Regions from separate parts of the Agrobacterium sp. LEGMi-208b genome, predicted to be linked through region 4. Evidence: predicted binding sites of a transcription regulator. Region 4 holds the regulator's gene; each other region holds the start of a gene.

Region 1 (7,310 bases), 480 kb from region 4:
GGGAATGATGCCGTCCCAGTCATTGGTGACGAAGGTGCACTCGGCCTTCATTTGTTCGCATAGCGCCTTGGCGATGTCGATGTCGAAGCCGGTCAGCGTGCCGTCGGCTTCGAGATTGTTGAAGGGCGGATAGGCGCCTTCGGTGCCGATGACGATCTTGTCCTGCGCAAGGGCTGCGCCTGAAAACAGCGAGATGGCGGCAATCGATACGGCTGCGAGCAGACGGGTGGAAATAGGCATTTCGATCCTCTCTTTTGGTCGTTCATCCGCAGTCTGTTGTTGTTTTCAGTGCGGACGCCATGGGCGCAGGGCGCAGCGGATGATACCGCCTGTCGCCTTCAGCGCGGATGCGATTATTCATCCGGTTGGTCAAAAAATGCAACTGCAATATTAGTCACCGCGATTGTGCCGCAGAGCTTCCACGAAAACGCCTTGATCTGTTCATTTCCGGTACACAAGGCTTTGTCCATCATGGGAACCGAAGCGTGTGCGGGGCGTTGACCAGCGCCCGCACGCGCAGCCGGGCTCAAGATGTCGCAAGACTGGCGACCAATAATGGCAGATGAGGAAACACCGATGCTGAAGAAGAACACATTGCTGACGGGGGTGGTTTTCCCCCTCATGTCGCTGGCGATTGCGGTGGAGCCGGCCGCGGCCGGTTTTGCCGGCGCTGCGCGGACGCAGACGCCCGTGTCGCAGGCGCTTCCCGGCGATGCTGCGACCGGTCGGGTTATATTGGCGCAGGCGCAGCCGGAAGAACCGAACCCGGAAGAGGAACTGCGCAAGCGGCGCAAGCAGGCCGAAGAGGCGCAGCCGCAGGCCGAGCCGCAGAGACAGGAGCGTGCGCCGGAGCCGCCGCCTGAACCGGAGCCCAAGCGCGAAGCCGCACCCCCCGAACCGCGCCCTGAGCCGCAACGGGAACCCCAGCGTGAGCCGCAGCCCGAACCCCAGCGGGAACCGCAGCAGCAGCGTGAGGCTCGCCCGGAGCCCGCGCCGGCCGAGCAGCCGCAGGAGCGTCCCCGCAAACCCGAACGCGCTCAGGAGCCGCAGGGCGAGGGCGAACAGCGCCCGGCACGCCAGCGGGAGGCCGCGCCCGAAGCCGCGCCTGCCGAAGAGCAGCCGAAGGAACGTCCGCGCAAGCCGGAACGGGCCGAGCAGCCCGCAGGTGAGGGCGAGCAGCGTCCGCGCAAGGAGCGCGCCAAGGAACCTGCCGCTGAACAGGAGCCCGCAGCACGGCCTGAAAATGCCGGTGAGCCGGCCAAGCCCCGCGAACCGGCACCCGGCAAGAAGCCACAGGTAGAGGAAAAGGCCCCGGAACAGAAAGCCGAGCCGGCCGAAAAAGCCGTTCCGGAGAAAAAGCCGGCCGCCCCCGAGCCCGCCGCGAAGGAAGCACCGGTTCCGACCGAAGCGCCAACGCCCGCGCGTCCGCCGGCACCTGAAGCCCAGCCCAACCCTGCACCGGGCCGCCAGCCTTCGGAACAGCCGCCGGTAGAGGGTCAGGGCAGAACCGAGCCCGCAGCGCCGCTGCCAGGTGCGCCGACACCGCCGCCGAGCGGTACGACGACCGGACAGGCGCCGGCCGGCGAGCCCGTTCCCAATCAGGTCGCCGTTCCCCAGACGGAAGCACCGCCGATGAGCAAGGAGGAACTGGACAAGGCCAAGGCAATCGCCAAGGACCCGTCCAAGACCGCCGATACCGTCATTCTGCCGGTCGACAAGGGCGCCGCCGTTCTCGACAGCGACAAGGAAGTGGAACGCTCCGGCAACCGCCAGACCCGTGAGGAACGTCGCCGCGAGCGCGAGCAGGCCGGTGACGTCAAGGTCCCGACCTCCGATGCCGAGGCGCAGCGTGCCGGCGCCGCCGAAGGCAAGGCCCCGCCGCCGCCCGTCAAGATGGAGGCCATCACCTCCCAGCAGGGCGAGCGTGTCGACCGTCGCCCGCAATATGAGCGGCCGGAAGGCGTGCGCGAGTGGCAGCCGCGCGAAGGTCGTCCGCGTGACCGTGACCGCGATGCGCCGATCATCCTGCAGTTCGGCGACCGCGTCGTGGTACGCGGCGACGACAATCAGCGCTTCATCCGCGATGGCGGCGAGCCCTATTACGAGCGTCTGCCCGGCGGCCGTGTCCGCGAAACCGTGGAGCGCCGTGACGGCACGCAGGTGGTGACCATCCGCAACCGTTATGGCGACGTGATCCAGCGCTCGCGCATCGACGATCGGGGCCGCGAATATGTGCTGTTCTATGCGCCGGAACTGATGGATGATCCTGATCGCGATTACGTCTATCGCGATCCGGGCCTCGACCTGCCGCCGATGCGTCTGCGCATTCCCGTGACGGACTACATCATCGACACGTCGAGCGATCCGGACCGCGATTATTATCGCTTCCTGGAGCAGCCGCCGGTCGAGCCGGTGGAGCGCGTCTACTCGCTGGATGAAGTGCGTTATTCGGCCCGTATCCGTGACAAGGTGCGCCGTATCGACCTCGATACGATCACCTTTGCGACCGGCAGCGCCGAAATTCCGATGGCGCAGGCCCGTTCGCTGCGCAAGGTGGCCGACGCGATCAACAAGGCGCTGCAAAAGAACCCGGCGGAAACCTTCCTGATCGAAGGCCATACCGATGCCGTCGGTTCGGATGAAAGCAACCTCGTTCTTTCCGACGAGCGTGCCGCCTCCGTCGCCAACGTGCTGACCGATGTTTATGGCATCCCGCCGGAAAATCTCGCGACGCAGGGTTATGGTGAGCGTTACCTGAAGGTCCAGACGCTCGGCCCGGAACAACAGAACCGCCGCGTCACCATCCGCCGCGTGACGCCGCTGGTGAAGCCGGTCGCGCAGAACTGATCGGGTTCGGCAGGAAAAACGAAGGCCCGGAAGCGCAAGCTTTCCGGGCCTTTTTTGTTGATTACGATGTCCCCAGCGCCGAAGCGTTTGACGAAGTTGGATCATCCGCAATCCGTCACCCCGGACCAGATCCGGGGTCCAGCGTGATCAAGTCCTTGATCACGAAAGACTCTTTCACGGCGCAGACGCGCCGTGGCTGGATGCCGGATCTAGTCCGGCATGACGGAGGAGAGGTTTTCGAACCCTGCCATCGCCCGCAAATTTGAGAATGATCCCAATCCCGGCGGTTAGTTCAGCGCGACCGCGATCTCAGCCGCAAGCTGCGCATTGTTACGCACCAGCGCGATATTGGTCTCAAGGCTCCTTCCATCCGTCAGGCGGAAGATATCGCCGAGCAGATAGGGCGTGACCGCCTTGCCGGTGACTTCGTCGCGCTCGGCGTGGGAGATTGCACGGTTGATGTAGATTTCCATCTCCTCGCGCGGAATTTCGTCCTCTTCCGGCACGGGATTGGCCACCAGCATGCCGCCATCGATGCCCAGCTGTTCGCGGGTCGCCTGGAAATTGGCGATTGCCGCCGGGCTGTTCAGCGAGAGCGGGCTCGGCAGGCCGGAGGAGCGCGACCAGAAAGCCGGGAATTCTTCCGAGCCGAAAGTGACGACCGGTACGCCATTGGTTTCGAGAACTTCAAGCGTCTTCGGAAGATCGAGGATCGCCTTGGCGCCGGCGCAGACGACGATGACGCCGGTTTTCGCAAGCTCGGTCAAATCGGCGGAGATGTCGAAGGTCTCTTCAGCGCCCTTGTGCACGCCGCCGATGCCGCCGGTGGCGAAAACGCGGATGCCGGCGCGGGCGGCGGCGATCATGGTGGCGGCCACCGTGGTGGCGCCGGTGCGGCGCTCGGCGATCGCAAAGGCGATATCGGCGCGCGAGACCTTCATGGCGTCGGTGGTCTGGGCCAGCGCGTCGAGCTGGTCTTTCTCAAGGCCGATATGCAGCGTGCCGTGAATGACGGCGATGGTTGCCGGAACCGCACCCTGATCGCGGATGATCTGTTCGACGCTTTCCGCCATCTCGATATTGCCGGGATAGGGCATGCCGTGGGTGATGATGGTCGATTCAAGCGCGACGATCGGCGCACCGCGCTGCTTGGCGGCGGCGACTTCCTCAGAATAGACGATGGGCAGGAGCGGGGAGATGGGGCGGGTCATTTCATCTGTTCCAGTTTTTAAAAGCGGGTTCATGCCAGCATTTCCGCCTGGGGAACAAGCCCCAACATGGCGTCGACACTGTCTTTTGATAGGTCCTGGGAGGTGGCGAAGGGGGACTGCACGGTAATGGCCGCTGCCGCCGCGCCCTGCCTCAACGCTTCCCCAATCGTCTTTCCCTCGGCGATGGCGGCGAGATAACCCGACGCCATGGCGTCGCCCGCCCCCGTCACATCCTTTACCTCGCGGATGAGGGGCGGATGGAGGATGGCTTTTTCCGTGCCGTTGAAGGCCACGACTTCGCTTGCGCCGCGGGTGACGACGCCGCCGGCAAGCCCGGCCTTGCGCAGGATGTCGGGCCAGTCGCGCACATTGACCGCCGTTTCGCCGGTCAGCGCGCGGGCTTCCGCCTCGTTCATGAAGAGGATGTCGATATCGCCGAGCGCCGCTTTCAGCCTCACCGCTTTGGCGGGCGAAATGGCGATGGCCGCGAGCGGCTTTTCGCAGGCGCGGGCGACGAGGCCGAGCGCCGTCAGCGTATCATCGGGCAGATTGGCGTCGCAGAGCAGGATATCGCTCGCCGTGATCGCCTCGCGCACCGCCCGCACCTTCAGGCGGCGCGGCGTGAAGAGCTTGTAGAGGTCCATATCGGCCAGCGCGATGACCAGATTGCCGTCACGCTCCAGAATGGCGGTGTAGCTTGGCGTGCGGCGGTCGAGGAAGGTGAAGGGCGTATCTTCAACGCCTGCCTGCCTTGCGGCCTCCGCAACCGCCTCACCGGTCACGTCGCCGCCGCGCGGGGCGATGATGCGGACCTGAAAACCGAGGCGGGAGAGATTGCGCGCGGCGTTGAAACCGCCGCCGCCTGCCTCTTCCATCCAGGAGCCGGGGTTGCTCGCGCCGGGCGCCGTCTCGGTCTCGATCATGCCGCGCCTGTCGATATGCGCACCGCCCAGAACGAGTATTTTCTTCACGCGTGTATTTCCCTCTCTGGCGGATGGAAAGACCGGACGATTCGGCCTAAACTGATGTCTTCCTGACCTCGCATCCGGTTTGCGGCTATGGGCCCGGCACGGAAAAACGAAAGCAGAACAAACGACTTATCGCTATTTGTTTTCAATGTGCTGGCTCAGCCTTGCGAAATGAGAACAAATAGAGTACATACCGTTTCCATACTGCTTCATTGCCTGTGCGGCTTCAATAACCTAAAGGTGGTTCGGATGGCACAAAATTCTTTGCGTCTCGTAGAGGATAAATCGGTGGATAAAAGCAAGGCACTGGAAGCGGCGCTCTCCCAGATCGAACGGTCGTTCGGCAAGGGATCGATCATGAAGCTCGGTTCCAATGAAAATGTGGTGGAAGTGGAAACCGTTTCGACGGGTTCGCTCAGCCTGGATATCGCGCTCGGAATCGGCGGTCTGCCGAAGGGGCGTATCATTGAGATTTACGGTCCGGAAAGCTCCGGTAAAACGACGCTGGCGCTGCAGACGATTGCGGAAGCCCAGAAGAAGGGCGGCATCTGCGCCTTCGTCGACGCCGAACATGCGCTCGATCCGGTCTATGCCCGCAAGCTCGGTGTGGATCTGCAGGGCCTTTTGATCTCGCAGCCGGATACGGGCGAGCAGGCGCTTGAGATCACCGATACGCTGGTGCGTTCCGGCGCGGTGGACGTGCTCGTGGTCGACTCCGTTGCGGCACTGACGCCGCGGGCGGAAATCGAAGGCGAAATGGGCGACAGCCTGCCGGGTCTTCAGGCGCGTCTGATGAGCCAGGCGCTGCGCAAGCTGACCGCATCGATCTCCAAGTCGAAGTGCATGGTGATCTTCATCAACCAGATCCGCATGAAGATCGGCGTCATGTTCGGTTCGCCGGAAACGACGACGGGTGGTAACGCTCTCAAGTTCTACGCCTCCGTGCGCCTCGACATCCGCCGTATCGGCGCCGTCAAGGAGCGCGAAGAGGTTGTCGGCAACCAGACGCGCGTCAAGGTCGTCAAGAACAAGATGGCGCCGCCCTTCAAGCAGGTGGAATTCGACATCATGTATGGCGAAGGCGTTTCCAAGACCGGCGAGCTGGTCGATCTCGGCGTGAAGGCCGGTATCGTCGAGAAGTCCGGCGCGTGGTTCTCCTATAACAGCCAGCGTCTGGGGCAGGGGCGTGAAAACGCCAAGACCTTCCTGCGCGACAATCCGGATACGGCCAATGAGATCGAACTGGCGCTGCGCCAGAATGCCGGTCTGATTGCCGACCGCTTCCTGCAGAATGGCGGCCCGGACGCCGGCGAAGGCGACGACGGCAGCGACGAGGGCTGATACCTTCCGCGAAGGTCCGGGCATCGCCGCCCGGAGACTTTGCCGAGCCGATATGGATCAAAAGGGTCGTGCGATTTTTCTTCGCGCGACCCTTTTTCCTTGCCTATATGTCTTGCTTCGCCTCCATGGCTGGACAGGGCCGGGTGCGGACGATAAAAGCCAGTGATTTTGCAATATAGCCATCCTTCGGGGTGGCGGTGATGGACTCCAGCTGTGAGCGGTGTGTGGGCATGAGCGGTGTGAATGAAATTCGGTCGACCTTTCTCGACTACTTCAAGAAGAACGGACACGAGATCGTGCCCTCCAGCCCGCTGGTGCCGCGCAACGATCCGACACTGATGTTCACCAATGCAGGTATGGTGCAGTTCAAGAACGTCTTTACCGGTCTTGAAAGCCGTCCCTATTCCACGGCCGCTTCGGCGCAGAAATGCGTGCGCGCTGGCGGCAAGCATAACGACCTCGACAATGTCGGTTATACCGCCCGTCACCACACCTTCTTCGAAATGCTCGGCAATTTCTCCTTCGGCGATTATTTCAAGGAAGAGGCGATCACCCATGCCTGGAACCTGATCACCAAAGAGTTCGGCATCGACCGCAACCGTCTACTGGTTACGGTCTATCACACCGATGACGAGGCCTTTAACCTCTGGAAGAAGATTGCCGGTTTCTCCGACGACCGCATCATCCGCATTCCGACCAGCGACAATTTCTGGGCGATGGGCGATACCGGTCCCTGCGGTCCCTGTTCGGAGATATTCTACGATCATGGCGATCACATCTGGGGTGGACCGCCCGGTTCGCCGGAAGAGGATGGCGATCGTTTCATCGAAATCTGGAACCTCGTCTTCATGCAATATGAGCAGTTGACGAAGGAAGAGCGCATCGACCTGCCGCGTCCGTCGATCGATACCGGCATGGGTCTGGAGCGCATTTCCGCGCTGCT
Region 2 (7,310 bases), on a different replicon from region 4:
TCCTCGATATTCCGCAATCGGTCAATGTGGTGACGGCTGAGGTGCTGCGCGACCAGCAAGCGCGCTCGCTGGATGAAGCGCTGGCCAATGTCAGCGGCGTCACCCAGGCCAATACGCTGGGCGGCACGCAGGACGCCGTCATCCGCCGCGGTTTCGGCGATAATCGCGACGGCTCCATCCTCGTCAACGGGCTGAAGACGGCCTTGCCGCATTCCTTCAACGATACGGTCGAGCGAGTGGAAGTGCTGAAGGGCCCTGCCTCCACGCTTTACGGCATTCTCGATCCCGGCGGCATGGTGAATGTCGTGACGAAGAAGCCGGAAGACACATTTACGGCGGAGGCCTATTCGCGCTTTTCAGCCTATGGTGCGGGCAAATACGGCACATCAGGCGGTTTCGATGTGACCGGCCCGATTGCGGGCACGGATTTTTCCTATCGCCTGATCGGTCAGGGGGAAAACAGCGATTACTGGCGTAATTTCGGTGAGAAGAAGAACTGGCTCATCGCACCGTCGCTGAAATGGAGCGGCGAGGATACCGATATCACGGTTTCCTACATGCATGAGGACTACAGCGTGCCGTTCGATCGCGGCACGATCTTCGATCCGGCGACCGGCAGGGCGATCAATGTCAGCCGCCGCCTTCGCCTTGATGAAGCCTATAACATCACCGACGGCAAATCCGATCTGGCGAGCATCGCCATAGACCGGCAACTGTCCGACGACTGGAAACTGTCGCTGAACTACGCTTATAGCCGCAACGAATATTCGGACAATCAGGCGCGCGTGATGGGTTATAATTCCCGCACCGGGCAGGTGACGCGACGGGCCGATGCGACGCAATATTCGACGATCTACAATCACGCGGTCCGGGCGGATCTGACGGGTGAGGCCGAAATCGGCGGGCTGCGCAACGACCTGCTGTTCGGTGCGTCCTATGATTACAGCGATACTCTGCGCACCGATATGCTGCGCTGCGCGAATTCCACGAATTTCAATATCAACAATCCCGTCTATGGCCGCTTGCCGGTCTGCACCACGGTGCGGGCGGTCGATAGCGACCAGACCGAAGAGCTTTCCACCGCCTCGATCTATATGCAGGATGCCCTGCATCTTAACGATCAATGGATCGCGGTCGGCGGTTTGCGTTACCAGTATTACGACATCTATGCCGGCAAGGGCCGTCCCTTCGTCGTCAATACCGAGAAGGATGGCGGCGAACTCATCCCCAATGCCGGCCTCGTCTACAAGCTCACTCCGAATGCCTCGCTTTACGCCAATGTGGCCAAAACCTTCCGCCCGCAATCATCCATCGGCGCCTATTATGGCGGGCTCGATCCGGAAGAGGGCATTTCCTATGAAGTAGGCGCCAAGTTCGATCTTTTCGCCGGGCTCAACGCCAATATCGCCCTGTTCAACGCCCGCAAGCGCAATGTCGCCTATTCGGAAGATGTCGGCGGCGTCTCCACGGTGAAGGCCGCCGGCCTCGTCCGTTCGCGCGGTGTCGAGGTCGATATTGCCGGCAGCCTGACCGACGATCTCGATCTCATCGCAAGTTATGCCTATACGGATGCGCTCGTGCTCGAGGATCCCACCTATGCCGGCAAACGCCTGCCGAATGTGGCGCGCCACACCGGCTCGCTCTTCCTCGCCTATGATGTCGGCGAGGTCGGTCCGAACGGCAATACGTTGCGCATCGGCGGCGGCGTCCGGGCGGTGGGTGAGCGCGCGGGCATCAATGACAATTCCTATAATCTGCCGGGCTATGCGGTCTTCGACGCCTTCGCCACCTATACGCTTCAGTTCGAAAAGCCGGTGACGCTGCAGCTCAATCTGAAGAACATCTTCGACAAGACCTATTACACCTCGTCCATCGGCTCCACCAGCTATGCCAATGTCGTGGGTGAGCCCTTTAATGTCAGCCTGACGGCCAGCGTGAAATTCTGACGGCAGCGTCGACCGGAAACAATCACAAGTCATGAGAGCGGGGTGAATGCCCCGCTTTTTATTTCCACATGGCGCGCATGCGTGCGCCTACATCGATGCGGATCTGCTGCGCGCTGCGTTCGGAAGCGGCAGCCGACACCAGTGGCCAGGTTGCCGTTTCGAAGAATTGCAGCAATGTCGCCGGTATGAAGCGGGTTCTGGCGGCGTAGACATGCCTGTCGCCCTGCTGGTTCTGCCCGCCGGTGAAGAAACGTTGCGGCGTGATCAGCGACAGACTGTCCTTGGCGCGCGTCATGGCGACATAAAGCAGCCGGCGTTCTTCCTCCAGCTCCTGGGTGGTGCCGACCCCGAGATCGGAGGGGATGCAGCCATCGACCACATTCAGGATGAAGACGGAACGCCATTCCTGGCCCTTTGCCGAATGGATGGTGGAGAGGCTGAGATAGTCTTCATCGAGCAGCGGCACGCCCGCCTGGTCGCTGGTGGCGTCCGGCGGATCGAGCGTCAGCTCGGTCAGAAAGCGCTCGCGCGAGGGGTAGCCGCCGGCGATCTGCTCGAGCTGCAGCAAATCGGCCTTGCGGGTGTCCGCATCCTCATGGATGCGTTCCAGATGCGGTTCGTACCACAGCCGCGCCTGACCGATCTGGCCCGGCCAGTCATTCGGGGCCTGCCGCAGGCCCACCAGCATCTGCGTGAAGGCTGTCCAGTCGTCGCCGGTCTTCGGCGGCGGCGGAATTTCGGCAAGGGCAAGCAGAGGCTCGGGGTCTGTCGCGATCGCATCGAGAATATTGCCGGCTTTCTTTGGTCCGATGCCGGGCAACATCTGCAGCAGCCGGAAGCCGGCGACACGGTCGCGCGGGTTCTGTGCGAAGCGCAGCACGGCCAGCATGTCCTTCACATGGGCGCTGTCGAGGAATTTCAGACCGCCGAATTTGACGAAGGGGATGTTGCGGCGGGTCAGTTCCACTTCAAGCGGCCCGCTATGGCTGGAGGTGCGGAACAGCACGGCCTGCTGTTTCAGCGTCATGCCGGTTTCGCGGTTGGCGAGAATCTGGTCGATGATGAAATTCGCCTGCTCGGTCTCGTCTTTCACCGTCACGAGTTTCGGGCGCTCCAGCGACTGCCGCTCGGTCCAGAGGTTCTTGGTGAACCGCTCGCGCGCCAGATCGATGACACCGTTGGCGGCCGCCAGGATCGGCTGCGTCGAGCGATAGTTGCGGTCAAGCGTGATGATGTCGGCCGCCGGGCTGAAGGAGGCCGGAAAATCGAGGATGTTGCGCACCGTCGCGGCGCGGAACGAATAGATCGACTGTGCATCGTCACCCACCACGGTCAATCCTCGGCCGCCGGGTTTGAGCGCCATCAGCACCGAGGCCTGCAGCCGGTTGGTATCCTGATATTCGTCGACCATCACATGGTCGAAGCGGTTGCCGATATCATCAGCCAGAACGGGATCGCTGACCATCTGCGCCCAATAGAGCAGAAGATCGTCGTAATCGAGCACGTTCTGGACCTGCTTGGCCTCGACATAGGCCGCAAACAGTTCTTTAAGTTCGCTCTCCCAGTTGGCGACCCAGGGATAATGCTGGCGCAATATCTCCTTGAGCGGCGTCTGGGAATTCACCACCCGCGAATAGATCGCAAGACACGTGCCCTTCGTTGGAAAGCGGCTTTCGGTCTTGGAAAAACCCAGCTCGTGCCGGGCGAGGTTCATCAGGTCGGCGCTATCCTCGCGGTCGTGGATGGTGAAATCGATGTTGAGCCCGATCTGCTCGGCATAGATGCGCAACAGGCGCGCGCCGATGCCGTGAAATGTGCCGGACCAAGCCAGCGCATCGGTCATGATCGCCGAATTCGCCCCGATAACGTGTTTGCAGATACGCTCGACCCGCCGCGACATTTCCGTGGCCGCACGCCTCGAAAACGTCATCAGCAGGATACGGCGGGGATCGGCGCCATTCACGATCAGATGCGCAACACGGTGGGCGAGCGTATTGGTCTTGCCCGAACCGGCCCCGGCGATGATCAGTAGCGGCCCGGCCGTGTGTCCGTCTGCCAGCCCAACGCCATGCTCCACCGCCCTGCGTTGCTGTTCGTTGAGCTTTTCCAGATAGGCAACCGCCATGCCAGCAATCCTTAGATAACCTGCCTGTCCCCACGGGTGAGAACCTTGTTCAGAGATGGCAGTCGTCGGAATGTCCGGCCATTGTCTGCCCTGTCGTCGCAATGATTAGCAAAGACTCAAACAGCAATCCAGAACAAATGCTGAACGCATTGTTCCGGTGGTTTGAAGGCGGTCGGTGGTGAAATTTATCGGCCCAAAAGGTTGCTCGTCCCCTGCCGGCGATTGTCGGCTGGCGGGCGGGAAGGCGGGCGGCCGTGGATGGGCCGCCCGATATGGCCGTTGTGGGGTGACCGTTACAGGAAACTGCTTTCGAACAGCTCACCTGAATAGGCCGCATGGGTAACGCCCGCTTCAAGATCGGCCTTGGTCAGCTCATCGACAAAATCGCCGTTCTGCATCACTAGCACGCGGTCGCACATATGGGCGATCACCGCGAGGTCATGGCTGACGAGAACGAAGGTGAGGTCGCGTTCTTCGCGCTGGTCGGCAAGCAGGTTCAGGATTTCCGCCTGAATGGAGACGTCGAGCGCCGATGTCGGCTCGTCGAGCAGCAGGATCGGCGGTTCGAGGATCAGCGCGCGGGCGATTGCCACGCGCTGGCGCTGGCCGCCGGAAAGTTCATGCGGGAAGCGCTCGGCAAAATATGCGGGCAGGCCCACCTGCTGCAGGGCAGCCGGAACCTTCGACCAGCCATCGCCAAGCCCCATGGCGCGGATCGGTTCGGCCAGAGCCCGGCCGATGCGGTGGCGTGGATGCAGCGAACCGTAGGGATCCTGAAACACCATCTGGGCCAGTTTCAGTTCGTCGCGGCTGCGGGTCTTGCCGACCGGTTTGCCGTCAAAGCTGATCGAGCCGGTCCAGCCGGCTTCCAGCCCGGCCAGCGACCGCAGCAAGGTCGACTTGCCGCAGCCGCTCTCGCCGACGATGCCAAGGGTTTCACCCTTGTTGACCGTGAGGCTGACGCCGCGCACGACGTGGTTGCGTTTTTCCTTGGCGCCGTAAACGACGTCGAGCTTGTCTACCGTGATCATCGCATCACCTCCGCGTCGATGGCCTGACGATCCAGCACCTTGAGACGCCGCACCGGATTGCGGGGATCGGGCATGGCCGCGATCAGGCCCCGCGTATAGGGATGCTGGGCATCTTCCAGCTTCGTCAGCGTTTCCACCACGCGCCCGCCATACATGACCAGCACGCGCTCACAGAAGGCCGCAACCATGCGGATGTCATGGCTGATGAGGATCAGGCCGGAATTATTCTCGCGCACCATCTCGTCCAGAAGCAGAAGCACGTCCTTGCGGACGCTGACATCGAGGGCCGAGGTCGGTTCGTCGGCGATGACCAGCTTCGGCTTGGCGAGCAGCATCATGGCGATCATCACGCGCTGTCCCATGCCGCCCGATATCTGGTGCGGATAAAGCGCCATGACGCGCTCGGGATCGTTGATGCGCACGCGCAGCAACATGTCGCGGGCGGCATCTCGCGCCGCCTTGCCGGTCAGCGCCAGATGCAGTTCGGCAGCCTCCGCCACCTGTTTGCCGATGGGCAGCACCGGGTTCAGCGAATAACGCGGGTCCTGCATGATCAGCGCCATCTCGCTGCCGCGGATCGCGCCCATCTGCCGCTCGGACTTTGTGAGCAGCGGTTCGCCGAGGAAGTCCATCTTCTCCGCCGTCACCGTCGCGCTTTTCGGCAGGAGCCGCATGGCGGCCCGGCCGGTGGTGGATTTTCCGGAGCCGGATTCACCGACGATACCGACCCTTTCGCGCCCGACGTCGAAATTGACGTTGGACACGGCGGGAATGGTGTTGCGGCCGAAACGGACATTGAGGTCGCGAACCGAGAGGATGGGGGAGCTATCAGGAACGGGCATGGCGCGGATCCAGCAGGTCGCGCAGCGTATCGCCGGCGATGTTGAAGGCAAGGCTCGTCAGCAGGATGGCGATGCCGGGCATGACGGCGACCCACCAGTAATCGAGCATGAATTTGCGGCCGCTGGAGATCATCGCACCCCATTCCGGCAGCGGCGGCTGCGCCCCGAGGCCGAGGAAGCCGAGTGAAGCGGCGGTCAGGATGATGCCCGCCATGTTCAGCGTCAGGCGAACGATGACCGAGGGAACGCACATCGGCGCAATGTACAGAAACAGGATACGCAGCGGCGAAGCACCGTAGAGACGGGCGGCGGCGACGTAATCGGTATTGCGCACGACGAGCGCTTCCGCCCGGGCAAGACGCGCAATCGGCGGCCATGCCGTCAGCGAGATCGCAATGATCGCCGTCCCGAGGCCGGCGCCCATGGCGGCCGCAAAGGCAAGTGCCAGCACGAGCGAGGGAAAGGACAGGACGATATCCGTCGCGCGCATCAGGATCGCATCGGTGCGCCCGCCGAAGAAACCGGCCATCACGCCGATGGCAAGGCCAATCGGACCGACGATGATCGAGACCGACAAGACGGTCTGGATGGTGATGCGGGTGCCGTAGACGAGCCGGCTGAAAATGTCGCGGCCGAATTCGTCGGTTCCGGCCAGATGCGCCCAGCTGGGAGGCTGAAGCGCGTTTTCGAGCGCCTGCCGGGCAGGATCGTAAGGCGCAATCAGCGGAGCGAAAATGGCGACCAGAACCAGAATGGCCAGAATGGCGAAGCCGAACATTCCAAGCGGTTCGTCGCCGAGCTTTCGAAGTGTCCGCACGGTGGTGGTCGACAGGCGCGAAAGGGCGCCGGGACGATCGACGGTATTGTTATGCGCGATATCGGTCATCGTGCGGCCTCCCGTGTACGGGGATCCAGCGTTGTATAAGCCAGATCGGCGAGGAAGTTGAGCAACATGAATATGAAGCCGATGACGATCGTGGCGGCCAGAATTGCATTCATGTCGCCGATGAGCAGCGCATTCGTCATGTACTGGCCGATGCCGGGCCAGGAAAAGACGATCTCCGTGACGACGGCGCCTTCCAGCAGGTTGCCGTAGGAGATCGCCAGAACGGTGATGAGCTGCACGGCGATGTTGGGCAGCACATGGCGGGTTATGGTGCGTGCGGGGCTGACGCCCTTTGCCCGTGCCGCGATGACATAATCCTGGCTGAGCTGTTCGAGGGTGAAGGCCCTCGTCATGCGGGTGATATAGGCCATGGCCATATAGGCAAGGATAATGGCCGGCAGGATGATGTGTCCAAGCGCGTTCCAGAAGATTTCCGTCTCGCCCGCAAGCAGGCTGTCGACGAGCATCAATCCCGTCTTC
Region 3 (7,310 bases), 1.5 Mb from region 4:
CATTGCTGTCCACCACGCTGCAATCCGGCCGTGGCGGATGAGGCCAACAAAAAGCCCTCGCGCTGCTGCTGCGAGGGCTTTTTAATCACGGTTTCGCCATCAGACTTTAAAAATCAGTCGCCCTGTCCGGGCTCGGCAGAGAAATAGAGCTCAAGCTTGCCTTCGACGCCGTCCATTTCCTTGGCTTCCGGCATCGGGTCGCGCTTGATCGTGATATTCGGCCAGATTGCCGCATATTCGGCATTAAGCTTCAGCCATTTGTCGAGACCCGGCTCCGTATCGGGCTTGATGGCTTCGGCGGGACATTCCGGTTCGCACACACCGCAATCGATGCATTCATCGGGATTGATCGCGAGGAAATTTTCACCCTCGTAAAAGCAGTCGACGGGGCAGACCTCAACGCAATCGGTATATTTGCAGCGGATGCAATTGTCGGTCACGACATATGTCATGATGAACTCCAGAATATGCAGGCCGGGTCTGTGGGCTTCGGAACACAAGCCGTCGCCCGGAATTCAGACAGGGCAATTTCGCAAGTGACGTAATGCCTTTGCCTGCAGATAGCAAGGATAAACAATTCTGAAAAACGGGTGCGACCTGGAGGTTTATTCTAATCTTTGCTTCCGTCACTATCAGACAGAAACCTGTCGAGCGCCCTGCGCTCCTTTTTCGTCGGTCGCCCGCTGCCCGGCTCGCGCAACGCCTGCTCGAGAGGCGTCAGCCTGTCGGAAGGTTCCCGTGGCGGTGTCTCATCGTCATAGAGAAGTCTGGCTTCCTCATAGGGTCCACGCCGTGTTCCCCCTGACTTGACAACAAGCACCTTGTCCATCCGCTCGAAGCCGATCTCCAGCCTGTCGCCCGCCTTTACCACATGGCTGGACTGGCGAATGGCAATGCCGTTGACCTTGACGTGGCCCGACTGAATGTAGCTTTGGGCAAGCGAACGGGATTTGGCCATACGGGCAAAGAACAGCCACTTGTCCAGACGCTGACGCGTGCTTTCCAGTGGCTGTTCGCTGCTTCCCATAGGCTTACTTCTTCAGCTGCTCCTTGAGAGCAGCGAGCTTTGCGAAGGGTGAATCCGGATCGAGCGGCTTTTCCTTGCGTGGCGGCTTGGCTTCGAAGCGCTGCTGACCCTGCGGCTTTCCGCCACGGTCATTGCGTTCCGGCCGGTCCTTGCGCTCCCCGCGATCATGACGATCATTGTTGCGGTTGTTGCCACGGTCGGGACGGCCGCCATCGCGCTTGCGCTCGCCGTCGCCACTGCGATTGGCAGCTTCGCGGTTTGCACCGTCACGATTGTCGCGACGACCTTCACCACGACGCTCGCCCTGTTCGCGCGCGCCTTCACCGCGGCCCTGGCCGCGATTGCCGGGACGACGGTTTTCGCCACGCTGATTTTCGTTGCGACCACCCGGACGCCACAGAAGAACGGGCTTGGGCTCGGCGGCCTCCGCGCTTTCCGGCGCAGCCTCGGCAACGATAGCCTCTTCGCTGGCAGCTTCGGCAACGGGTGCCTCGACAGCTTCGCCTTCCGCAACAGCCGCCGTTTCGGACACCTGCTCTTCGGAAACCGGCTCGTGCTCCTCGGTCTCGATGTTTTCCTCTTCAGCCGTCGCCGCTTCTGCGGCAGCCGGAGCAGAGGCACCGGCATGGCTGGCGAGGAAGGCCTGCGCCTCTTCCGCCGTCACCTGATCGGCGCGATAACCAAGACCCTTCAGAATTTCTTCCATGTCGTCAAGCGTCGCGCCGAGAATGGAAAGCATGGCGGTCGTGGTCGTGAAACGGCGACCATCATAAGCACCTTCCGGGCGCGGCTGCTGGCCGGGTTTCCACTGCAGCAGCGGGCGGATGAGATCGGCCAGACGCTCCAGAATATCGATACGCACGGCACGCTTCCCAAGGAAGCGGAAACCGGCGAGCTTGTAGAACATGCGCTCGAAGCTGGCATCGGTGACGACCGACGTACGGCCGGCGGCCAGCACCGGGATGAGATCGCCATAACCCGGCTTGCCGAGGCCGTCATTCTTCAAGGCCCAGAGCAGCGTGACAAGCTCCGCCGGGGCGGGCTTGAGAAGCGCAGGCAGGAAAACATGATAGGCGCCGAAACGCACGCCATAACGGCGCATGGAGGCACGCGCATCCTGATCGAGCGACTTCACGTCTTCGGCAACGTCGCGGCGGAACAGGACACCAAGATTTTCGACGAGCTGGAACGCCAGGCCCTTCGCCAGACCCTGAAGGTCCTCGGCGCGGGAAATATCGTCCAGCGGCTTCAGCACGGTCGCAATCTGGTGATTGACGAAACGCTCGACGCGCGCCAGCGCATGATCGCGGGCATTGCCGCTCAGCTGCTCATCGGCGAGCAGGATCACCCGCGGCTTCATGATGTTGTCGCCGGCCGAAAGGCGAGCCACCGGCTCGCCCAACCAGCGAACCAGACCATCGGAGCTCAAAGCGAGATCGCCATTTCCACTGGCGTGCAGACGCGCGGCACGCGCCTCGTATTCGAGCGCAAGCGCCTTCTGCGCCGCAGCCTGCACGGCCTTCTGATCCGGCCCTTCCATTCCCGGCACCGGTGTGAACCGGAACCCGGCCAACTGGCCGACGTGATGACCTTCTACGAAGACATCACCATTTACACTGATTTCAGCTTCAAGCATCGCATTCTCTCTCAGGCGCCTCATGAGCACAGATGTCCTGCGATCAACAAAGCGTTTCGTCAACCTTTCATGTAGCGCATCGGACAATCGATCCTCGATTTCCCGCGTCTTTTCTTGCCAGTGTGTCGGATCGGCAAGCCATCCTGGGCGGTTCGATACATAAGTCCATGTTCTGATCTGCGCAATCCTCGCAGACAAGGTATCGATCTCTCCATCCGTACGGTCGGCGCGGCGCACCTGCTCGGCCATGAAATCCTCGTTCACCGCGCCACGTTTGACGAGATCGAAATAGAGCGTGGAAATCAGATCGGCGTGCTGTGCGGGGGCGATGCGGCGATAATCGGGCAGCGCGCAGGCCTCCCAGAGTTTTTCCACCCGCGCATCCGTCGTCGTCACATCGATGATCTCGGGGTAGCGCGACAGATATTCAAGCGCCTGCTGGTCGATGGCTGGCAGAGCCCTCGAAAGCCCCTGGATCGTCGGCGCGGCATCAAGGCTCGTGCGCAGATTGGCAATGGATGAAAAATCGAAGTTTTTCGTCCGCCATTGCAGCACCTTCACCGCATCGAACTGATGGGTTTCGATCCGCTCCACCAGCTCGTCGTCGAACGGATCGACACGCCCCGTGACACCGAATGTACCATCGCGAAGATGACGGCCGGCGCGGCCGGCGATCTGGCCGATTTCACCCGGATTGAGATTGCGGAACTGGTAACCGTCGAATTTGCGGTCCTGCGCGAAGGCGACGTGATCGACATCGAGGTTGAGACCCATGCCGATGGCATCAGTCGCGACAAGATATTCCACATCACCCGACTGGTAGAGGCCCACCTGCGCATTGCGCGTGCGCGGCGAAAGCGCGCCCAGCACCACGGCCGCGCCACCGCGCTGGCGGCGTACAAGCTCGGCGATGGCATAAACCTCATCGGCGGAAAAGGCGACGATTGCCGTGCGCTGCGGCAGACGGGTGATCTTCTTCTGACCGGCATAAAAAAGCTGCGACAGGCGCGGCCGCTCCACCACGGTTATTCCCGGCAGCAGCTTTTCGAGGATCGGGCGCATCGTGCCGGCACCCAGAAGCAGCGTCTCTTCCCGTCCGCGCAGATGCAGCACCCGGTCGGTGAAAATGTGCCCTCGCTCGAGATCGCCGGCCAGCTGCACCTCGTCGATGGCAACGAAAGCGGCGGTCGTCTCGCGCGGCATGGCTTCCACCGTGCAGACGGAATATTTGGCTTTGGGAGGCGCGATCTTTTCTTCGCCTGTTATCAGCGCCACATTCGGCGCACCCACCTTCTCGACCAGACGGGTATAGACCTCCCGCGCCAGAAGACGCAGCGGCAGGCCGATGACACCGCTGCCATGCGCGACCATCCGCTCGATCGCGTAATGGGTCTTGCCGGTATTGGTGGGGCCGAGAACGGCCGTGACACCGCGGCCGCTCAGGATCATGGGGCGAAAATTCAACGTAGTATCCGCGAATCGACTTCATCTGCTTGTCGTGCCGCCCGGCATCACCAATGCGGGCCGCACGCACCACACATGGCAACGCCCGCTGACAAAGGCAATAGGCCTCATCCGTAAAGTAGCCAAGGAGGAATCCGCCAATGATTTTTCTGTACAGATTCAGTGACTTGAAGGTCCAAAAAGAATCCGGCAAAAATGGAATAGATTCGGCTGCGGAACAGTCTGCGAACGAATCGAATACGAATCGCTGACTCCACAGGATTCAGCTTTTGTTCTCCGCAATATCTGGGTGGTGAGGATGCGGCCCATACCAGATTATGAATCCGGATAAGTCCTTGGCCGGATTCGGCTTTACGGTAAAGCCGCCGGGCAGAAAATACCGGAATCGGCTGTCAAGCGGCAATCCCGGAAAAGCTTATCCAAAACATCCACGAAGGATCGGATCAGAGCGCCTCGCCGGCAAGCAGACGCGGCGCATTCGCATCCGTCGTGCCGGCGGCCTGGCCGATGAAATAGGATTTGAGACCCGGCAAACGATCCACCACGCCCAGACCGAAATCGCGCATGATGCGGATGGGGCCGACATCGTTGGAGAAAAGCCGGTTCAGCACATCCGTCGTCACGCCCATGCGCAGCGTGTCGAAACGACGCCAGGATTGATACCGCTCCAGAACGTTGAGGGAGCCGATATCGAGGCCGAGACGGTCCGCCTCGACCACGGTTTCGGCAAGCGCCGCCACATCCTTGAAACCGAGATTGAGGCCCTGTCCGGAAATCGGGTGGATGCCGTGCGCCGCATCGCCCGCAAGCGCAAACCGTGGCGCAACGAAGGAGCGCGCCAAAGTCAGACCGAGCGGAAAAGCACGGCGGGGACCAACGGGACGGACGGGACCGAGCTTGTGGCCGAAGCGGCGCTCCAGCTCTTCCTCGAACACCAGATCGTCGGAAGCGACCAGCCTGTCGGCGTCGGCCTTGCGTTCGGTCCAGACGAGCGAGGAACGGTTCCCCTTGAGCGGCAAAATGGCGAAAGGGCCGGAAGGCAGGAAATGTTCTTCAGCACAGCCCTCATGCGGCCGCTCATGTTCGACCGTGGTGACGATGCCGGACTGGTCGTAATCCCAGCGCACGGTTTTGATACCGGCCATGTCCCTCAGCGCCGAGCGAACCCCGTCACAGGCAATCAGCAACCGGGTTTCGAGCGACGATCCGTCGGAAAGGTTTATGGCCGTCGATTGCGGCCCTGCGGTAAAGCCTGAAACGCTGAGACCATGGCGCATTTCGACACCGAGGCGCTCGCACAGGCCTCGCAAGGCACCCACCAGAGCGACGTTCGGAACCATGTGGGCAAAAGGCCTGCCCGCTTCCACCGCGCCATCGAAGGTCAAAAACACAGGGCGGACCGGATCGGCGGTCTTCGAATCGGTAACGATCATCTTGTGGATCGGCTGAGCCTCGGGCTCGATCTCGTTCCATATGCCGAAGACATCGAGCATGCGCGTGGCCGCGGCAATGATGGCGGAGGCGCGCATATCCTTCTTCCAGACGTCCTCGGGAGCGGCCTCGACCACCTGCACATCAAGGTGCGGGGCCGCCTGCTTGATTGCGACAGCAGCGGAAAGACCGACATATCCGCCGCCTGCAACTACCACGTCCAGCATCACGCTTCTCCTCAAATCTTGTGCACGCATCATCGGCGCACTATAGACCATGTGACGTCTTCCTACAGCCGGAGCAGGCCGAAAAAATGTCGCATCCCTCGCAAACGTCAGACCCGATGGCCAATCTCATCGCCACGCTCGATCTCGAGAAGCTGGAAGAGAACCTCTTCCGGGGCGAAAGCCCGCAGATCGGCTGGCAGCGGGTTTTTGGCGGCCAGGTCATCGCGCAGGCCCTGATCGCCGCGCAAAGGACCGTGGATGACGACCGTTTCGTGCATTCGCTGCATGCCTATTTCATGCGCCCCGGCGATCCGCTGGTGCCCATCGTCTATCAGGTGGAGCGCATCCGTGACGGCGCAAGCTTCTGCACCCGCCGCGTGGTCGCCATCCAGCATGGAAAAGCCATTTTTTCCATGTCGGCCTCGTTTCAGATTTTCGAGGATGGTTTCGACCATCAGATCAAGATGCCGGATGTGACACCGCCCGAGAAGCTGATGAGCGAGGAACAGATGCAGGCGGCCTTCCTTGCCAAGGCGCCCGCTTCCATCCGCAAATACTGGAGCAACAAGCGGCCGATCGAGATCAGGCCGGTTTCGCTGACCCATTATATCTCTAAGGAAAAGCTGGAGCCGCAGCAGGATATCTGGGTCCGCGCCGTTGGCGACGTGCCTGCTGATCCGCGCCTGCAATCGGCCATCCTCGCCTATCTCTCCGACATGACCCTGCTCGACACGTCGCTTTATGCCCACGGCACGACGATCTTCGATCCGTCCATTCAGGTGGCGAGCCTCGATCACGCCATGTGGTTCCACCGCCCCTGCCGGCTGGACGACTGGCTGCTCTACACCCAGGATAGCCCCAGCGCGTCCGGCGCACGCGGTCTGACCCGTGGCAATATTTTCACCAGACAGGGTGAACTGGTCGCCTCCGTGGCGCAGGAGGGTTTGATCCGCAAAAGGGCAAATGATTAAATAATGTGCTTTTTCCGAAAATCGCACATTTAATAGACGCAAATTTTGGCGACAAATGCCCCTTTTTCAGACGCCGTTCATATAAGTTTTATATTTCAATACGTTAGAGACACACTCAAAACTGGCACGTCCTTTGAATGTATGTCCTCAGTCGCTGTTACTGATCTGCCAGCGGCAGGAGAGTCGGCTCCGTGCCGAGGACAAAACAAAGGATGGGAAACCAGATGAAAATTGTGATGGCCATTATCAAGCCGTTCAAGCTGGATGAAGTGCGCGAAGCGCTCACCGGCGTCGGCATCCAGGGCCTGACCGTGACCGAGGTAAAGGGTTACGGACGCCAGAAGGGGCATACCGAGATTTATCGCGGCACGGAATATGCGGTGAGCTTCCTTCCCAAGCTGAAGATCGAGATCGCAGTTCCATCCGACGTCATCGACAAGGCTGTCGAGGCGATCGCGTCTGCGGCAAAGACCGGGCAGATCGGTGACGGCAAGATCTTCGTCTACTCTATCGAACAGGCCGTGCGCATCCGTACCGGCGAAACCAACACAGAA
Region 4 (7,310 bases):
GCAGAACCGGCGATATAGCGCCCTATGGTGCGCTCGCCCCTGTGAGCAAGCCGAACCTGCGCGTTGCCGCCTCTCAAAAAATCGCCGCATGTTTGGCCGAGGAGCGCGCATTCGGCCATGATTTTCTTTTCGTACCGGTTTTCATCGGCAGCGGTGCGATCCTCTGGTTTTCCCTCGACACTTCGCCTTCATTTCCCATCCTGGCGGTCACATGTCTCATCGCCGCTGGCCTGGCATTTTTCGCGAAATATCGCTCGGGCTTCGCGGCGACGGCCTGCACCCTTGTTGCGCTGTTCTTGCTGGGCATGCTTTTCGCCGAAATCGAAACGCGGCGGGCAGGGACCGTGGTGCTGGATACGCCCGTCACCACCACCATCACCGGCAGGGTGATGCGCAGGGAGGTCGATGCCCGTGGCAACTGGCGATATGTGGTGCAGCTGGCCGCGACGGAGGCGCCGACACTGTCACGCCCGCCGGGGAAGGTCTCGCTTCTCTCACGCGGGGCAGGCGAGCCTGTCGCACTTGGCGCGACCATTCGTGGCAAGGCGCGGCTTTCACCGCCGTCCGGCCCGGCTTTGCCGGGGCTCAACGATTTCGTCTTCGCCTCCTATTTCAAGGGCATAGGCGCGACCGGATTCTTCTACAAGCCGCCACAGGCGGTCACTCCACCCGGCATCGACGCGAAGACCGACTGGCTGGAATGGGCCGACATGCAACTCTATGGCCTTCGTACCGCCATTGCCGAGCGCATCCGCAACACCATCGGCGGCGATGCCGGAGCCTTTGCCGCCTCCATCGTCACCGATGAGAGACAGGCCATATCTCCCGAGACGATGGAAGCGTTGCGACTGTCCGGCCTTGCCCATATCGTCGCCATATCCGGCCTCAACATGGCGCTGGCGTCCGGCATATTCTTTGTCGGGCTGAGGCTTGCCTTCAGTCTTTTTCCGGCATTTGCACAGCGCTGGCCCGTCAAGAAGATTTCGGCTTTCGCCGCGCTCCTGATGACGCTTGCCTATTATCTCATTTCCGGTTTCGCCGTCTCCGCCGAACGCGCCTGGTTGATGACATCGGTGATGCTGATCGCGGTGCTGTTCGATCAACCCTCGCTCAGCCTTAGGAATGTGGCGCTTTCCGCGCTGGTCATTCTTGCTTTTTCGCCATCGGAAATCATGGGGCCGAGCTTCCAGATGTCTTTTGCCGCGACCATCGCGCTCGTCGCCTCCTACGCCGCCTGGAGCCGCTGGCGCGCCGAGCGGGAACGTCTGTTCATCGGGCGCAAACCGGCATGGATGACGGTGGCGCAAACGGCGGGCGCCATCATCGGCGGCGTCATGACGACGTCGCTGATCGGCGGGCTCTCGACGGCGGTCTATTCGGTCGAGCATTTCCAGCGTGTCACCACCTATGGACTTTTCGCCAATCTGGCCGCCATGCCGCTGATGTCGCTCATCGTCATGCCCTTCGGCCTTGTCGCCATGCTGTTGATGCCCTTCGGGCTCGACGCGCCATTCCTGAAGGTCATGGGTTACGGCATGGCCCTCGTCATCGAGGTTGCGCAGGAGGTGGCGTCCTGGGGAGGAAGTGCGGCAACGGGACGACCCCATGACTGGTTTCTGGGTCTCGCTTCGGCTGGTTTTCTGCTGCTGACATTGCTGCGCAGCCGGCTTGCGCTTCTCGGCATGCCGTTTCTGTTCCTCGCCTTTGGCCTGTCGGCCGCCGCGGCCTATCGCAACCCGCCTGATCTGCTCGTTCATGAGGATGGCGAGCTGGTGGCGCTGCTGGCGGACGGCAAAGTCTACACGACAAAAGCTCAGCCGCAGGGTTTCGTTTATGGTCAGTGGCAAAGGGCGCTGCTTTTGCCGGAACAGCCTGTGCCGCCGGTCTTTCTCAAGAGCGAGACCACGACAACCAAAGTGGCTTTGACCACGAAGGCGAAGCTCGATCCGAAAGAGATGAGCGCTGTCGCCCGGCGGATGACGGTGGCCCTTAGAGACGCCGAAGCCGGTGTTTTTACCTGCAGCAAAGGCATATGGTGCGCAGCGCGCGCGGGAAGCGGCGAATGGATCATCGTTCTGGAAGACGGCCGCTTTGCTGGAAAGGCCTGCGATATCGCCGATATCGTTATAGTCTCTCGCAGAACCTCCTTCTCCCAATGCCGCTCGGGCGCGCTCCTGTTGAACCGCGATATTTTGCGGCGGCTCGGTTCGCTGGAGCTGGACTTCGCAGACAGCGATCAGGCAGGGGTGGTCGGCAGGTTGGGCGCCGCAATCGCCCGAATGGACAGGCCCTGGAGCGAACATCGCTATTACGACTGGAAAAGCGGCCGCTTTGAACACGACCTGCCTGATGCCGTGACCCGGTTGCTGGCGGCATCGCAATAAAGTGCCGCCAGCATGGATCGTCAGGCCTTGATGCGCAAATCCGCGGTCATATCGCCGATCCCGCCGATTTCCTCTTCATGCGCCGCGTCGCGCCATGTCTCCTTCAGTCCGGCCTCGTACCATTCGCGCATGGCGGGAAGGGCAAGCAGCCGGTCGCAATAGGCTTTTGCCGCGGGCGAAAGTTCCGCCCCATAGGTCTGGAAACGAAAGGCCACCGGGCAGAAGAAGGCATCGACCGCCGTGAATTTCTGGCCCGCAAGATAAGGCCCGCCAAATTTCGCGAGACCTTCGCTCCACAGCGCATCGATGCGCTTTATATCGGCCGCAAGCCCGGCATCGCCACCCTTCGGTTTTACGCGAATGCCGACCGACATGGGGTAGAGATTGCGCAGCGAGGAAAAACCCGCATGCATTTCGCTCGCCGCCGAACGAGACCAGGCCCTTGCCTGCTTGTCGCTCGCCCAGACGCCCTGGTGTCTTTCCGCCAGATATTCGGCGATCGACAACGATTCCCAAACCGTCACGCCCTCATCGACAAGGCAGGGCACCTTGCCGGTCGGGGAAAAGGTAGAGAAGGAAACGCCTTCGCCGAAGGGAACGAGTTTTTCATCGAAGGCGATGCCGAGCGTGCGCATCAATATCCAGGGCCGCAGCGACCATGAGGAATAGTTCTTGTTGGCGATATAAAGATCGTACATGGCGTGCTCCCCGATATGACGCGCATTTCTATAACGGCGGATGGGCCTTGGAATATCGCAAATAATCCATGGCTCCCATAAGCCGCATTGATAAATGGGAAGGTGAGGGCAGGGAGAAGGACCGACATCCACGTCACCGCCCGGAGACCGACAGCGGAACACTCCGCGAAGAGACTGATAACCTGCATACCTGCTTAACGAAACGAAGGATGCCCATTGTCCATGGTCTCAACCAGCTCCCATTTTGCCGCAGCCTGCACCACAACGAAAACATCTGGCATGAAGCCGGAACCACCCTTCACGACAAAAGACGCGCCGATCCTCTGGATGATCTCTCTTTACCTCTGCAAAGCCGCATCGTTCCAGCGGGCAAACCGCGATGTTTCAAAGGGAGCGTCATCTTTCCGATGACGCTCACAGCGAAAAAAGGCCGCCAATTAATGATAACGGCGGATCAGCCCAACCAGCTTACCCTGGATCTTCACCCGGTCTGGTCCGAAAATACGGGTCTCATAGGCGGGATTGGCCGCTTCCAGAGCGATGGAGGCTCCCTTGCGGCGGAAACGCTTCAGGGTCGCTTCTTCATCATCCACCAGCGCCACGACGATATCGCCCGGATTGGCCGTATTGCCGTTGCGGATGATGACGGTATCGCCATCAAAAATGCCGGCCTCGATCATCGAGTCGCCCTTGACCTCAAGTGCGTAATGCTCGCCTGAACCCAGCATGTCGACCGGCACGGCCACATCATGTGTGTTGTTCTGGATGGCGGAAATCGGCACACCGGCGGCGATGCGGCCCATGACCGGCACGGTGACGGCGCCGCCGAGATCATTGGCTGGCGCCTTGGGGGCGGGGGCCGGTTCCGGCGTCTTCGGCTTGCCGAGGCTGCCCTCGATGACGCTCGGCGAAAAGCCGCGCTGCGGCCTCGCACCCGGCGTGTAGGCCTCCGGCAATTTGATCACTTCCAGCGCCCGCGCCCTGTTAGGTAGCCGGCGAATAAAGCCGCGCTCCTCGAGTGCGGTGATCAGCCGGTGGATGCCGGATTTGGAGGCAAGATCGAGTGCGTCCTTCATTTCATCGAAGGAGGGCGGCACGCCGGACTCTTTCATTCTTTCATGAATGAAGAGAAGCAATTCCTGCTGTTTGCGCGTGAGCATGAGGAAAACACCCTTGAGAATCGTCGTTGAAGTCGCGAAACAAATACAGAACGAACACTATATGTTCCATATGTGTTCCGCAATCCCCTAAAATTTCGTGAAGCCGCTATCTGTTGTTTTGATGATTTGCCTGAAAGCGCACAATTGTGCTTTTCTGCGGTCCGGACTGTTCGGCATGGTCCTGCCGGACTTGACAAGCAGGAAGCACGACAATGACGAAGCCCCACCGTGTCGACCACCTCGTTCTGCCCGTGAAGGTCCTTACGCTTGCCGCAGATCGCCTTGCGAGCCTTGGATTCACGGTCGCGCCCACCGCTCTCCACCCCTTCGGCACCCAGAATGCCTGCGTTTTTTTCTCAGACGGCACCTATCTGGAGCCCCTAGCAATTGCTGAGCCGGATAAGTATATCGCCTCAATCGGCAGGGGAGATGTGTTCACCGCAAGGGACCATGCCTTCCGCAATCATGCCGGAGAGGAGGGGTTTTCCGCTCTTGTCGCCGCGACGGAGGACGCTTTGGCCGATCATGGCAGATTCGTTGCCTCCGGTTTTTCGGCGGGCGAAGTCTTCGAATTTTCACGTCCGGTCAAGATGCCGGACGGTTCGCAAAGCGAGGCGGCCTTTCGGCTCGCCTTTGCGGCAAGTGGGCCGGCGGCGGATTTCTTCCTGTTTAGTTGTGAGCGGCTGCAGGCCCTGCCGGGTGACCGCGTGGCGCTGGAGCGGCATGCCAACGGCACTACCGGGCTATGCGAGATCGTGCTGTCTTACGGCGGTGATGTGGATTCGCCCCGGCTGATCGAAACGGTTTTTGGCTGTGCCGGCACGCTGTCTGCGGATGGTGATGTGGTTTTCGCAACCGGCAATGCACGCATAAGACTAACCGGAAAACCGGCCTTCGGCGATGAACCCGTAAATGCCCCCGTGAACGCCAATAAGTGGAGCGGCGGCGGATTGCACGGCGCGGGCATCGTCTTTTCCGTTGACGATCTTGCCGTGACAGAAGCGGTGCTTACTGCTAATGGCGTCTCCAGCGCAGAAGCGGACGGCCGTCTGGTGGTGTCCGCAGCACCCGGTCAGGGCGTTGCCTTCGCCTTCGAGGAAAAATGATGAGCGTTACGAACAATCTCAAAGTCACCGCCGGCGACGGCGCCAATTCGGTTTCCTTTTCCAATACAGAGCGATTTTCCCTGATCGCCGGCCCCTGCCAGATGGAAAGCCGGGAACATGCCTTCATGATCGCTGGCGTTCTGAAGGAGCTTTGCGACAAGCTGGGGATCGGGCTCGTTTATAAGTCGTCCTTCGACAAGGCGAACCGTACTTCGCTTTCCGGCAAGCGCGGCATCGGCCTTGAGAGCGCCATGCAGGTTTTCGCCGATCTCAAGAAGGAATTCGGCTTTCCTGTTCTGACCGACATTCACACCGAAGAACAGTGCGCCATCGTTTCCGAAGTGGTGGATGTGCTGCAGATCCCGGCCTTTCTCAGCCGCCAGACCGATCTTCTCGTCGCCGCCGCGAAAACCGGCCGCGTCATCAATGTCAAGAAGGGCCAGTTCCTCGCCCCCTGGGACATGAAAAACGTGCTGGCCAAGCTGAATGAGAGCGGCAATCCGAATGTGCTTCTGTGCGAGCGCGGCGCCTCCTTCGGTTACAACACGCTTGTTTCCGACATGCGCTCCTTGCCGATCATGGCTTCGCTCGGTGCGCCTGTTGTCTTTGACGCCACGCATTCGGTTCAGCAGCCGGGCGGGCAGGGCGGCTCAACGGGCGGCCAGCGCGAATTCGTCGAGACTCTGGCGCGGGCGGCGGTTGCTGTCGGCGTCGCAGGCCTCTTCATCGAAACCCATGAGGACCCGGACAATGCACCGTCCGATGGCCCCAACATGGTGCATCTGAAGGACATGCCGAAGCTGCTGGAAAAGCTGCTTGCTTTCGACGCCATCACCAAAGCCTGAGGGGCGGGGGCGCTACGGCGGGCACGGTCCGTGCCAATCGATTTTAATGGCGGGCGGGCCGTTTCTGCCGCCCGCCGTCATTGTAATTTCTTCGCCATCGTCTAAGACAGGCGACGGAAAATATCTGTTCCATTCCCAAGGGAGAGACCATGACTGCCATTACCGATATCATCGCGCGCGAAATCCTCGACAGCCGCGGCAACCCGACCGTTGAAGTCGATGTCTATCTCGAAGACGGCTCCATGGGCCGTGCGGCCGTTCCGTCCGGCGCCTCCACCGGCGCGCATGAAGCGGTTGAGCTGCGCGATGGCGGCAAGCGTTATCTCGGCAAGGGCGTGGAAAAGGCGGTAGAAGCCGTCAATACGGAAATCTTCGACGCCATCGGCGGTTTCGATGCCGAAAACCAGATCCAGATCGACCAGACGATGATCGCGCTTGACGGCACGCCGAACAAGTCGCGCATCGGCGCCAACGCCATCCTTGGCGTCTCGCTTGCCGTCGCCAAGGCTGCGGCTGAAGCGTCCGGCCTGCCGCTTTACCGTTATGTCGGTGGCCCTAACGCGCATCTGCTGCCGGTTCCCATGATGAACATCATCAATGGCGGCGCCCATGCCGATAACCCCATCGACTTCCAGGAATTCATGATCCTGCCGGTTGGCGCGGAAAACATCCGCGAAGCCGTGCGTATGGGTTCGGAAGTGTTCCACACGCTGAAAAAAGAACTGTCCGCTCAGGGTCACAACACCAATGTCGGTGACGAAGGCGGTTTTGCCCCCGGTCTCGAAAGCGCACCGGCAGCACTCGATTTCATCATGAAGTCGATCGAAAAGGCTGGTTATCGTCCGGGCGAAGACATGTATGTCGGCCTCGACTGTGCATCGACGGAATTCTTCAAGAATGGCAAATACGTTCTCGAAGGCGAAGGCCGCACGCTGGAATCCGGCGCGATGGCTGAATATCTGGCCGAACTCGTTGCCAAATATCCGATCATCTCCATCGAAGACGGCATGGCTGAAGACGACTGGGACGGCTGGAAGGCGCTCACCGATCTGATTGGCAACAAGTGCCAGCTGGTCGGCGACGATCTTTTCGTCACCAACTCGGCGCGTCTTCGTGA

The links. The regulator LexA, encoded in region 4, represses DNA repair genes until DNA is damaged. The targets are predictions, from matches to a motif close to TGTTCNNNNTGTGTTCNG.
Region 1: recA (recombinase RecA) is a predicted target of LexA. The motif match lies at 5,200-5,217, and genes of this name have one in related genera.
Region 2: AC5YUO_RS24260 (ATP-dependent helicase) is a predicted target of LexA. The motif match lies at 4,201-4,218, and genes of this name have one in related genera.
Region 3: AC5YUO_RS08425 (helicase-related protein) is a predicted target of LexA. The motif match lies at 4,341-4,358, and genes of this name have one in related genera.

Annotation. Positions count from the first base shown of each region.
Region 1 is NZ_CM183445.1:2,717,077-2,724,386, forward strand. Features, by position in the region: gene AC5YUO_RS13290 (ABC transporter substrate-binding protein) at 1-240, opposite strand, end outside; gene AC5YUO_RS13295 (OmpA family protein) at 577-2,847, shown strand; gene AC5YUO_RS13300 (pseudouridine-5'-phosphate glycosidase) at 3,135-4,058, opposite strand; gene AC5YUO_RS13305 (carbohydrate kinase family protein) at 4,088-5,029, opposite strand; gene recA (recombinase RecA) at 5,276-6,367, shown strand; gene alaS (alanine--tRNA ligase) at 6,598-7,310, shown strand, end outside.
Region 2 is NZ_CM183446.1:2,131,236-2,138,545, forward strand. Features, by position in the region: gene AC5YUO_RS24255 (TonB-dependent siderophore receptor) at 1-1,946, shown strand, start outside; gene AC5YUO_RS24260 (ATP-dependent helicase) at 2,005-4,071, opposite strand; gene AC5YUO_RS24265 (ABC transporter ATP-binding protein) at 4,365-5,102, opposite strand; gene AC5YUO_RS24270 (ABC transporter ATP-binding protein) at 5,099-5,944, opposite strand; gene AC5YUO_RS24275 (ABC transporter permease) at 5,931-6,830, opposite strand; gene AC5YUO_RS24280 (ABC transporter permease) at 6,827-7,310, opposite strand, start outside.
Region 3 is NZ_CM183445.1:1,703,641-1,710,950, reverse strand. Features, by position in the region: gene holA (DNA polymerase III subunit delta) at 1-41, shown strand, start outside; gene fdxA (ferredoxin FdxA) at 114-452, opposite strand; gene AC5YUO_RS08430 (RNA-binding S4 domain-containing protein) at 611-1,027, opposite strand; gene AC5YUO_RS08425 (helicase-related protein) at 1,032-4,112, opposite strand; gene AC5YUO_RS08420 (ubiquinone biosynthesis hydroxylase) at 4,571-5,896, opposite strand; gene tesB (acyl-CoA thioesterase II) at 5,872-6,756, shown strand; gene AC5YUO_RS08410 (P-II family nitrogen regulator) at 6,981-7,310, shown strand, end outside.
Region 4 is NZ_CM183445.1:161,040-168,349, reverse strand. Features, by position in the region: gene AC5YUO_RS00845 (ComEC/Rec2 family competence protein) at 1-2,384, shown strand, start outside; gene AC5YUO_RS00840 (glutathione S-transferase family protein) at 2,405-3,082, opposite strand; gene lexA (transcriptional repressor LexA) at 3,520-4,242, opposite strand; gene AC5YUO_RS00830 (VOC family protein) at 4,455-5,348, shown strand; gene kdsA (3-deoxy-8-phosphooctulonate synthase) at 5,348-6,193, shown strand; gene eno (phosphopyruvate hydratase) at 6,343-7,310, shown strand, end outside.